Regions from separate parts of the Providencia sp. UF-183 genome, predicted to be linked through region 1. Evidence: predicted binding sites of a transcription regulator. Region 1 holds the regulator's gene; the other holds the start of a gene.
What was found. Region 1 encodes Fur, which represses iron uptake genes when iron is present. Its sites were predicted from a motif close to ATAATAATGAGAACNACTATCAA; they were not measured.

Region 2: a site for Fur is predicted at 3,659-3,681, ahead of AC4IFT_RS17230 (siderophore-interacting protein). Genes of this name have one in related genera too.

What each region holds. Positions count from the first base shown of each region.
Region 1 is NZ_JBSICD010000008.1:189,564-195,029, forward strand. It holds gene chiP (chitoporin ChiP) at 1-1,279, shown strand, start outside; gene AC4IFT_RS10090 (bactofilin family protein) at 1,484-2,017, opposite strand; gene fur (ferric iron uptake transcriptional regulator) at 2,693-3,142, opposite strand; gene fldA (flavodoxin FldA) at 3,409-3,936, opposite strand; gene ybfE (LexA regulated protein) at 4,091-4,384, opposite strand; gene tnpA (IS200/IS605 family transposase) at 4,632-5,030, opposite strand; gene AC4IFT_RS10115 (RNA-guided endonuclease InsQ/TnpB family protein) at 5,053-5,466, shown strand, end outside.
Region 2 is NZ_JBSICD010000020.1:53,588-59,053, forward strand. It holds gene AC4IFT_RS17215 (endonuclease) at 1-604, shown strand, start outside; gene phoH (phosphate starvation-inducible protein PhoH) at 1,083-1,868, shown strand; gene zinT (metal-binding protein ZinT) at 1,945-2,598, opposite strand; gene AC4IFT_RS17230 (siderophore-interacting protein) at 2,785-3,624, opposite strand; gene AC4IFT_RS17235 (DUF2474 domain-containing protein) at 3,780-3,959, opposite strand; gene cydB (cytochrome d ubiquinol oxidase subunit II) at 3,916-4,926, opposite strand; gene AC4IFT_RS17245 (cytochrome ubiquinol oxidase subunit I) at 4,916-5,466, opposite strand, start outside.

The DNA of each region.
Region 1 (5,466 bases):
ACTCACAGGTGGACTTTATTACTGGCAAAGGGATCGTTCTCGTAAGGATTTAGACCCAAATAGCGATAAATATAAAAAGTATGCAGATAATCTTAAACACTCCACATTCAATGCCAGCCTAGACTTTTCATCTGGCTATTTTCAAGATGTTATCGGTTTGGATTTAGCGGGTTTTACCGCGATCGAATTATCAAACAGTGGCCCTGCTGCACCCAATGAAATTGGTTTTAGTGACGCCAAATCACGTTGGGATGAAAAATGGACTGGCGACCGTAGTGGTGTAACGTTTTATAAAGCGGCGGCGAAATTAAAATATGGTCCTTTCTGGGGAAGAGGGGGGTATATTCAACCTACTGGGCAAACATTATTAGCTTCACACTGGAGTTACATGCCGGGGACTTATCGTGGTTTGGAAGTCGGTGGTGTATTTGATTTTGAGCAAAATGGTGAGTTAAGCATGTCCTATATGTGGACAGACCGTTATAAAGCACCATGGTATCGCTCAATGTATGATTTCCGTGAAGCCGATGGCAAAACTGGGATCAGCTATTTGCATTCCATTGGGTTTAAATATGATTTTAAAAATAACTTAGTGCTAGAAGGGGCTTATGGTCAAGCAAAAGACTATATGGATCAGTATTTTGCTAAAGTTTCGTATGCCGTGCCTGTTGCTGAACGCGATTTGCGTCTCTCATATCAATTTTATGGTTCTAAAGATAAAGTTTCTGATGGCGGTGTCAATGACGTTTATGATGGCTTAGCATGGTTGCAAGCGATGACATTAGGCTATACCTATGAACAGTTTGATTTTAAAGTTGAGGGAACCTATGTTAAAGCGGAAGGTAATCAAGGCTACTTCTTGCAACGCATGACGCCGGGCTGGGCGACATCCAATGGGCGTATGGATATTTGGTGGGATGGTCGTTCAGACTGGAACGCCAACAATGAAAAAGCATTATATGCAGGTGTGATGTACGACCTTAAAAATTGGGATCTCGCAGGCTGGAAAGTGGGTACATCCTATATTTATGGTTGGGATGCAAAGCCAAGCACAAATACCCAATATGCCCAAGATGTGCGTTTAAAAGAAAGTGCATGGAACTTTGATATTCTATATACCGTTCAAACTGGTCGAGCAAAAGATACGCTCTTTAAATTACACTTTACCAAATATGATAACCATACCGATATTCCTAGCTATGGTGGTGGTTATGGAAATATCTTCCAAGATGAAAAAGATATTAAGTTTATGGTGATGATGCCATTTACGGTTTTTTAATGAATTAAATAAATAGTGGTTACCATTGAAATAAGTATGATGGTAACCGACTAAAACACACATAGCATATATACGTAGTTTCAAATGGCCTAATAAAATAAGAAAATATACTTATATTGCGAGTTTGAAAATTAAAAATAAGGTGGATTACATTCACCTTATTTTTATTATTTAGTCATTATCCTAGTGCAGAAAAACAAATTTTTATAACGAAGCAATTCCTTTATCACCTTCATTATTGATGATAGGTACATCATGTTTTACTTTATCTTTTAATTGCGTGACTTTATCTGTATGAGTAACACTATTTTTGACTTTAGCTTGTCCAGAAAGGATGCCACCTTTTTTAATCGATAAACTGCTGTAGTGAATCGTTCCATGGACTTCGCCGTTATTTTCAATGCTAATGGATTCAGAGGTGCATTCACCTTCAACTCGACCATTAATAATCAACTCTTTACAAATAATATTACCCGTCACTTGGCCATTTAGCATAACTTTAACGGTATTATCTTTTCCTGTAATGTTACCAACGACTTTGCCATAAATGTGGACCTGCTCATTAGAGGTAATATTACCTTCAAACATCACATCCCTCGAAATTATCGTATTCGATTTTTCTTCACTAAGGGTTGGCGTTGATATCGTAACGTGTTCTTCTATCTTAGAAGTAATTTCAGGTTCACGAATGGTAGGGGTTTCTTCAGGGGTTTGTTTGTTTTGTCTTTTGGTGAACATTTTACTTACCTTTTTTTGATTGAAGTATAAGATCAAGAACAGAATTGATAATACAAATGAAAATAAGGTGATGGCTGTATGACGAAAAAACCATCCTATTAAAGTAAGAAACCAGAAGAAAAAACTAGTATTAATAAAAAGATATGTTTTTTTCATCAGTTAATCTCTTACGAAGTACGAGAACAATCCAAATAAGTCTAGCTAAAAATATACAAATTACATCATATAGTTGTAATTTAACTTTTTTATTACACTTAAATTGTTTGTTAAATTAAAAAAAGTAAAACTATATAGCAATATACTGAACTTATTTTAGACGTTAATTAGATAAACTATATGACAGTGATATGAAAAAAAGATGCAAGGTATATTTTAGATAACGTTATGCATCACTATGATATCATTGTAAATATTCTCAAATAGAGAAGGTGTGTTCATCCGTCAAACAATATAAAGGATTTGAAGTGAATTGCAACTTATTATAGAACACTTCAATATTTCACCTTAACGACATATTTTAGTGATAAATATAAAGTAAATGAAAGAAATTATGGATATTCTCACTGAGAATGCTTAATTTATCGGTGGATGGATACAATAAAAAAAGCCCGATAATGGTGGTTATCAGGCTTTTGAAGAATGGGTCACCATCAAAATATGATGGTGATTAATTTATTACTCTTTTGCTTCGTGTGCGTCAGCGTTATCGCGGCAATCACCATCAGCGCAGTGGCCATATAAGTACAAACTGTGGTTAGACAGCTTAATACCGTGACGTGCGGCGATATTTTTTTGGCGAGTTTCAATCGATTCATCAGTAAACTCAATCACTTTACCACAATCTAAGCAAATTAAGTGGTCATGGTGATGCTGCTGAGTTAATTCGAATACGGATTTTCCACCCTCGAAATTATGGCGCGTAACGATACCTGCATCATCAAACTGGTTCAATACACGGTATACAGTCGCTAGCCCGATCTCTTCGCCCATATCAATCAGCTTTTTATAGAGATCTTCCGCACTGACGTGGTGGCACTCAGGCTCCTGAAGTACTTCCAAAATCTTAAGTCTTGGAAGAGTGACTTTGAGTCCAGCATTTTTCAATGCTTTATTGTTGTCTGTCATGCGGGTTTGTCCTGTATCTTAAATCATAAATTTAACAATAATGAGACATTTTTAACATAAATCCAGTTGTCTTCTAAACTGATTTACAATTATAGGCATGGAAAATAAAAATAGAAACCATGCATTGTCTCATTATTTTGATAATCTCTTATAAGTCTATCCAATTAGGATATTTAATCGATTATTTTAGACCGAATGACCGTTCCGCGATGGTGCATTTTGAGCGGAAAGGAATTCGGCCAAGAGTAACGCTTGTTTTTAATCGACTAGCCAAGAATTTCAGCTAATGACATCTCTTCAGAGATTTGTTTGACCCATGCATCCACTCGTTCATCTGTTAACTCCGGTTGGCGATCTTCATCAATCGCTAATCCGATAAAGTGGTTGTCATCTGCCATACCTTTTGAAACTTCGAAGTGGTAGCCTTCGGTTGGCCAGTGCCCAACAATCACCGCACCTCTTGGTTCGATGATATCGCGAATAGTCCCCATCGCATCACAGAAGTATTCTGCATAGTCTTCTTGGTCTCCACAGCCAAAGAGAGCGACGAGTTTACCTTCAAAATCAATTTCTTCTAATGTTGGGAAAAAGTCATCCCAATCACATTGTGCTTCGCCGTAGTACCAAGTTGGAATACCAAGAAGTAGAATGTCAAAAGCTTCAATGTCTTCTTTGCTGCATTTTGCAATGTCATGAACTTCTGCTACGTCTTTGCCTAATCTTTCTTGGATCATTTTGGCAATATTTTCTGTGTTACCTGTATCACTTCCGAAGAAAATACCGATGACTGCCATAAACTGATTAACCTCTTGTTTTTCTAAGAGAGAAAGAAGGAGTGTCTCAACTTCTAGAACTCATTTAGAACGAAAATAAATAGAATTTTATGCCTTATTCTGGCGAAAAAACTTTTATAAGTCTGTCAAATTTGTGTGATTTACTAAGATAGCGTTACTTGAGTATTGTCTCATCAACTTGTTGAAGTTGTGACATCAAAATTTCTTCTATTAATTCACTACGGCTTATATTTTTTTCTTCAGCTAACTGATTCAGTACAGCAACAGCTTCTTCGTTTAGTTTAAGTTCAACTCGGCGCAATCCATTCACTTTATCGCGTTTTAATTGATTGCGTTTGTTGATCCTTAATTGTTCATCCCGTGATAGTGGGCTTGTCTTAGGTCGCCCAGGCCTTCGTTCCTCAGCGAACAAATCCAGAGTAGTACGATCAGTTTGTTCTTTTGCCATGTCTATAACTGCTAAAAGGGTGTGCCAATAATTCAGCGCGCCATGATACCCTAGCTAATCCCCTAGTGCTATAGCTGCAAGGCGAGGGAATAGGTTTGATTGGCGAAAAAAAGCGCGGTTTTAAGAAAAAAGCACCCCTTGCTATGTAGGTGATGCTTTTTTGAACACTTATCCAGTGAGCCGTAAAACCTCGTCCTTCAGGACGAGGATATAAGGCGCGGGTTTTAAACTAACTAGGTGTTTGCTGTTACTCAATGTACTGGCGGATAATGGATATTGGTGCGCCCCCACAACTCCCAGCAAAATAACTGGGTGTCCACAAAACTCCTTTGTAGTAATAACGTTGTGCTATATCAGGGCGATCCCGTCGAAGTAATCGACTCGATACCCCTTTAAGGCTGTTAACCAGATTAGATCTCGCCAATTTTGGCGGATAATTAATCAATAAATGAACATGATCACCTTCACCATCCATTTCAACCAGTTCAACATCGAAATCGGCACAAACACTGGAGAAGTAGCCTCGTAGTTTTTCAATCGCATCCTGATCAAATATTTTTCGGCTGTATTTTGTAACAAGGACCAAGTGGACGTGCATCAGGAATACACAATGCCTACCACGGCGAATATCGGTTTCTTTTTTCATAGACCAAAATATAATAGATAAAATGAAACGCCTACAAGCCTTTAAATTCCAGTTAAGACCGAATGGTCAGCAGGAGCGCAATATGCGGCGCTTTGCAGGGGCTTGTCGTTTTGTTTTCAATCGGGCATTAGCACTTCAGAATGAGAATCACGAAGCAGGGAACAAATACATTCCCTATACAAAGATGGCTTCATGGCTCATTGAGTGGAAATCTGACACCGAGATACAATGGCTGAAAGAATCTCCCTCACAGCCGTTGCAGCAGTCGCTTAAAGATCTGGAACGCGCCTACAAGAATTTCTTTCAGAAACGAGCCGCTTTTCCCCGTTTCAAAAAACGCGGTCAAAATGATGCTTTTCGCTACCCGCAGGGCGTGAAGATCAAACAGAAAAACAACCGTATTTTTCTCCCTAAACTCGGTTGGATACGCTACCGC
Region 2 (5,466 bases), on a different contig from region 1:
CTTGCATAATCTGGCACCTTCCATTGGTGAAGTGAATGGTGATCGAAGCAATTTTAGCTTTGGCCAATTATCGACAAATACACCTTATCCTTATGGAATGTGTCGTAGTCGTGTTGATTTTAAACAAAAGGTATTTGAGCCCCGCGATGAGGTAAAAGGGCAGGTTGCTCGTGTCTATTTCTATATGCATGACCGTTATAATTTGTCTATGTCACGTCAGCAGCAGCAACTCTTTATGGCATGGGATAAAAAATTCCCGCCAAACCAGTGGGAACGTACTCGTGATGAACGTATTGCCAACGTTATGGGGCACCATAATCCCTTTGTGACAGGGCAAAAACAGTGGAGCTTAAACCACAAGAATGGTGGCGAGGGAGTGAGATTTTCCCCAGTTTCAACGGTATCATCACCTAAGCAGCCTGAAAAACAAACTAACTTAGTCGATTCAGCTGAAGTTAAAGGTAATAAAAATTCTAAAAAGTATCATTTCTCCCATTGTTCGGGTTTTAAGACATTATCAGATAAAAATGCAGTTATGTTTACTAATGAAAATGCTGCCCAAGAAGCGGGTTATCACCTAGCGGGGAACTGTAAACCGCGTTAATAACAACGTAAGCGTCAACAATCGATTGATTGTTGACGCTTTTTTAGGGGGAAATTTGATATGACATATAAAACACAAAAATGTGTTAAAAAAATGTTGCTTTCTGAAAAAAATTAGCGCTATATTTAAGGTAAGTAAAAATTGCAATGAAAACAGCGCCTCACTGAGTCACAAAAAATATTGCAGTTTGTCATATTAGTGTCATACAGATTCATTAGTTTAACGGTATCGCTGTCACAGGAGAAACTAATGGGAAGTAAGTATTTGTTAACACGAGAACAAGACCGGTTAGCCTCCATCATGAAATTGTCATGGTGAGATGACTAACCGGTTTTTTTTATGGCCTGTTAAAAAGCAAGAGGATTGAACCACATTACACTGTTTTATCGTTAACCAAGAGCTTGAAGGGAGCTCCTCTCTGTTCTGAATAGTTAGTCATCTGAAATTGACATCACTGATACCTGGAAGGGTTAATACTATGAGTAGACAGAAAGCTGCAACAAAAGCACGTCGTGAAATGAAACGCTCATCACGTAAAGAACGTTCTGGTCGGTTTGACATGAATAACGTTGCGTCCTTCGCTGAACTGACAGGCATTGAGCCTATCGGTATGGCAAAAGAGCGTCGTGATGGCTCACCAATCCTGCCACGAAATGAAGCTCAAAAGCTCTATATTAATTCGATTAAACACAAGCAGTTAATTTTTGCCAATGGTGAAGCGGGCTGTGGTAAAACCTTTATCAGCACTGCATTAGCCGCCGATGCATTGTTTAATAAAGATATCAGCAAGATCATTGTGACAAGGCCAGTTCTTCAGGCAGAAGAAGACCTCGGGTTTTTACCGGGGGATATGTCGGAAAAGTTTGCGCCGTACTTTCGACCTGTGTATGACGTTCTAGCAAAACGGTTAGGGAGTTCGTTCCTGCAATATTGCTTGCGCCCTGAAATTGCGAAGGTAGAGATCGCGCCATTTGCCTATATGCGAGGCCGAACGTTTGAAAATGCCATTGTCATTTTAGATGAGGCGCAAAATGTTACGGTCACCCAAATGAAGATGTTTTTAACGCGTTTGGGGGAAAACGTCACGGTGATTGTGAATGGGGATGTGACCCAGTGCGACTTACCTAATGGGGTTCAATCGGGTCTTGCAGATGCGTTACAACGTTTCAGTAGTGATGAAATGGTCTCGATGGTGAACTTTACCATTGATGATTGTGTGAGATCGCAATTGTGCCATAAAGCGTTATTGGCCTATAACGACTAATTGATTTGCCTCGAGAGTAACGAACATATGCCCCATAAGTGATAGCTGGGGCATATTTTTTATTAATTACAGTTGATTAATGGTACAGCATTTCGTGGACAATTTGCTCGTCAGTTAATGAATACGGGTAATAGGTTGGCCAGTTGTCTAATTGCCCCAATAGTTTCTCTTGTGACTCATTGCCCATATATAAGTGGAAATGCCCTGACGTTTGCGGCTCAATAATATGGTCGCTAAATTGAATGTATTTTGGCGCTTTGGACTTAGCATCTTGGCATTCAAACAGGTAGCGAACGCCTTTTTTACCCGAAGTGTAATGTAAAATTTTATAGCCTGAATACGCATATTGGCAGCTATTGACGACACCGTTTTGAGTAAATTCAATCACGTTATTTTCGATGCCAATACTGTCAACATCTGTGGCGTAACCTTTTTTATAGTAAGCGCGGTATTCTTCAACTGTTTTATCTTTATTTTTCTGCGCTTTACTTTCTAAAACAGCATCCAACTTTCCATTTAATAATAAAGGATTAACTGACTCCCATACACCTTGCCAATCACTTAACGAACGGTCTTTGACATCAGAATCTTCAAAAATGCCTTTTGAAGCTTGAAGGGCTTTTTCTGATTGTGGGTGTGCGTGACTGTGTGAGCCGTGTGCAATAGCAGAAAAACTGCTAATGGCAAAAATGGCACTGAGCGCGGTATTTAATAATGTGTGTTTATGCACTGTCATTTCCTATTTTGATGATGTCTATTTTTATTATGTTATAACATAACATTTATCGCAATAAAAAAATGCACAGGATAGGGGGATTCGATACAAATAAACGAAAAGGCGGGGGAGGCAAGGAGTAGTGAGACGCTTATCAGCGATAACGCAACTGATAAGCGTTGAGGGTAATGTAAAACGGAATTAGTCGTCAGGATTATCCATTACAGCATGGCGTTCATGGTGATAACCTTCTTCATCATAGCCATGTCTCCAATAGGGGATCGCGTAGATATCATCGCGACCAAACCCTTTTTCACGGCGAACAAAACGACGTAAATCACGAATGATCTGGTCTTCACCTGCTATCCAAAATGCACAGTCAGTAGCCGGGATATCCCATGATTTAAATGCGCTAATTAATTCAGCGGTTTTGCTGATATCGCCACAAATCCAGATGATTTCAACCTGAGCAGGTTTTTTAAGTGGGCGTACATCCGCTGGGTTATCCATGCGTAACACCACTTTTCCTTGGGCATCTGCTGGCATTTTTTCTAATAATGCGCCAATAGCAGGCAGTGAACTGGAGTCCCCCGCCATAAAATAGTGTTTTCGACTTGGCAACAGTGGATCTGGGCCGCCAGGGTTAGTGATCCCCATCCAATGACCGGGCTTAGCATCACGGGCAAATAAATAGGCAGGCCCTGTCGCACCATCATGCATGGCAAATTCAATGTCGATTTCGCTAACGTCAGGGCGAATGGCTCTTACGGTATAGGTGCGCACAAATGGGCGAGGTTTATCTTCAGGCCAACTACGGCCTTCTTTACTGAGGATAGGCAGAGCCGGTTGGCTAGATAAGTCAGGGGCTAAAAAGATTTTTAAGTGTCCGCCTTCGCAGTCGGTTGGGTAGTCTGCAAGTTTTTCACCGGTGAAGGTGATGCTACGGATCGAGGGGCTGACATCAGTAATGGATTTAACTTGAATAAGCTGCGGTGGCGCCGGGCGGTAGATATTTTTTTCAACGGGTTGTTCAGTAGCCACGGACGGTCTCCTTCGTTAATGATAATTTTATTATTTGGTAATTATTATCATTATCATATCACGAATATTAATTATTTAACCATTTATATTCATCCTATCTGCCTCACATAAAACAAAAAAGTGCCTTAGGTATTAACATAAGGCACTTGAGTTATCTACTTCACTTTCATCCCAGCAGCGGTCATCATCAACTTAAATACGGAAGAGAAAGCAAACAGTGCTAACACACTTCCTAGCCAGATAATTGCCATCCAACCGAGTTTTTTCCACCAAGGGGAAGCCACTGCGGTATCAATGGTAGCCTTGGTCTGGGGTAATTTTTCCTCTGAAGACATAGTAACTCCAATAGGTATAAACCAAAATAACAGGAATAATGAATAACGCGCCCACTAACATAAAGCCTAAACTTTCAGAAGGGCCCGCTGCGTCACGGAAGCTAATTGCGGGTGGGATCAGAGTCGGCCAAATGCTGATCCCAAGGCCGGTAAAACCGAGGAAAATCAACATCAATGCGGACAAAAATGGCACACTGTCATGTTGCTGGCGCTTTGCGCTTTTTAAGATTAGCCATGTACAACCCAGAACCAATAATGGAACAGGCAAGAAGAAGAACAAGTTTGGCAGCGTGAACCAGCGGTCAAAAATGGCTTCATTAAGCATTGGTGTCCATAAACTAATAACCGCAATTACTGCAACCATCAATAAGGTTAATGGACGCAGAATGCGGTACATCGTGCGGCGTAGGTGCCCCTCTGTTTTCATGATTAGCCAGCCACAAGCCAGTAAGGCATATGCGACAACTAAGCCAAAACCACAAAATAGCGGGAAAGGGGCAAACCAATCAAAGTAGCCACCCATAAAGGTGCGATTTTCTACGTGGAAACCTTGGATAAAGGCACCCACGACAACGCCTTGAACGAACGTGGCAAAAATAGAACCCCAGATGAATGCGTGATCCCAATGGCGGCGGTGAGATTCGTCCGCCCGAAAGCGAAATTCAAATGCCACACCACGGAAAATCAAGGCTAATAGCATAAAGGTGAGTGGAATTGATAACGCATCTAACACAATTGCATAGGCAAGGGGGAATGCACCAAATAAGGCCGCACCACCGAGCACAAGCCACGTCTCGTTACCATCCCAAACGGGGGCAACGCTATTCATCATTAAGTCACGGTCTTGGCTATCTTTTAGGGCAGGATAGAGAATGCCAATCCCTAAATCGAACCCATCCATGACGATATACATCAACATACTAAATACGATGATGACAAACCAAATAAGAGGTAAATCAATGCCCATGAGCTGCGTCCTCCGCGATACCTTTACGAATTAATTTCATCATGTACATGTAGCCGATACCGAACACTCCACCGTAAACCACAAAGAAGGCGATTAAACTGATGCTCATGTGCATTTCACCGTGGGCGCTGACGGCATCTGAGGTGCGCTGCAAGCCATAGACCACCCAAGGTTGACGGCCAATTTCAGTGGTAAACCAGCCCGCTAAAATGGCAATTAATCCAGAGGGCGCCATGATGAACATAAAGCGCAGGAATGTTTTGGATTCATACAGGTTTTTACGGTAACGCAGCCATAATCCCCAAACCCCAGCGGCTATCATTAATAAGCCTAAACCGACCATCACGCGGAATGACCAAAACACCATAAATACATTCGGTCGGTCTTCTGGTGCGTATTCTTTTAACGCAGGCACTTGTTTATCAATGCTGTGGGTTAAAATCAGGCTCGCAAGATACGGAATTTCGATGGCATATTCGGTTTTTTCTTTCTCTTGGTTTGGAATACCAAACAAAATAAGCGGTGTCGCTTCACCTGGTT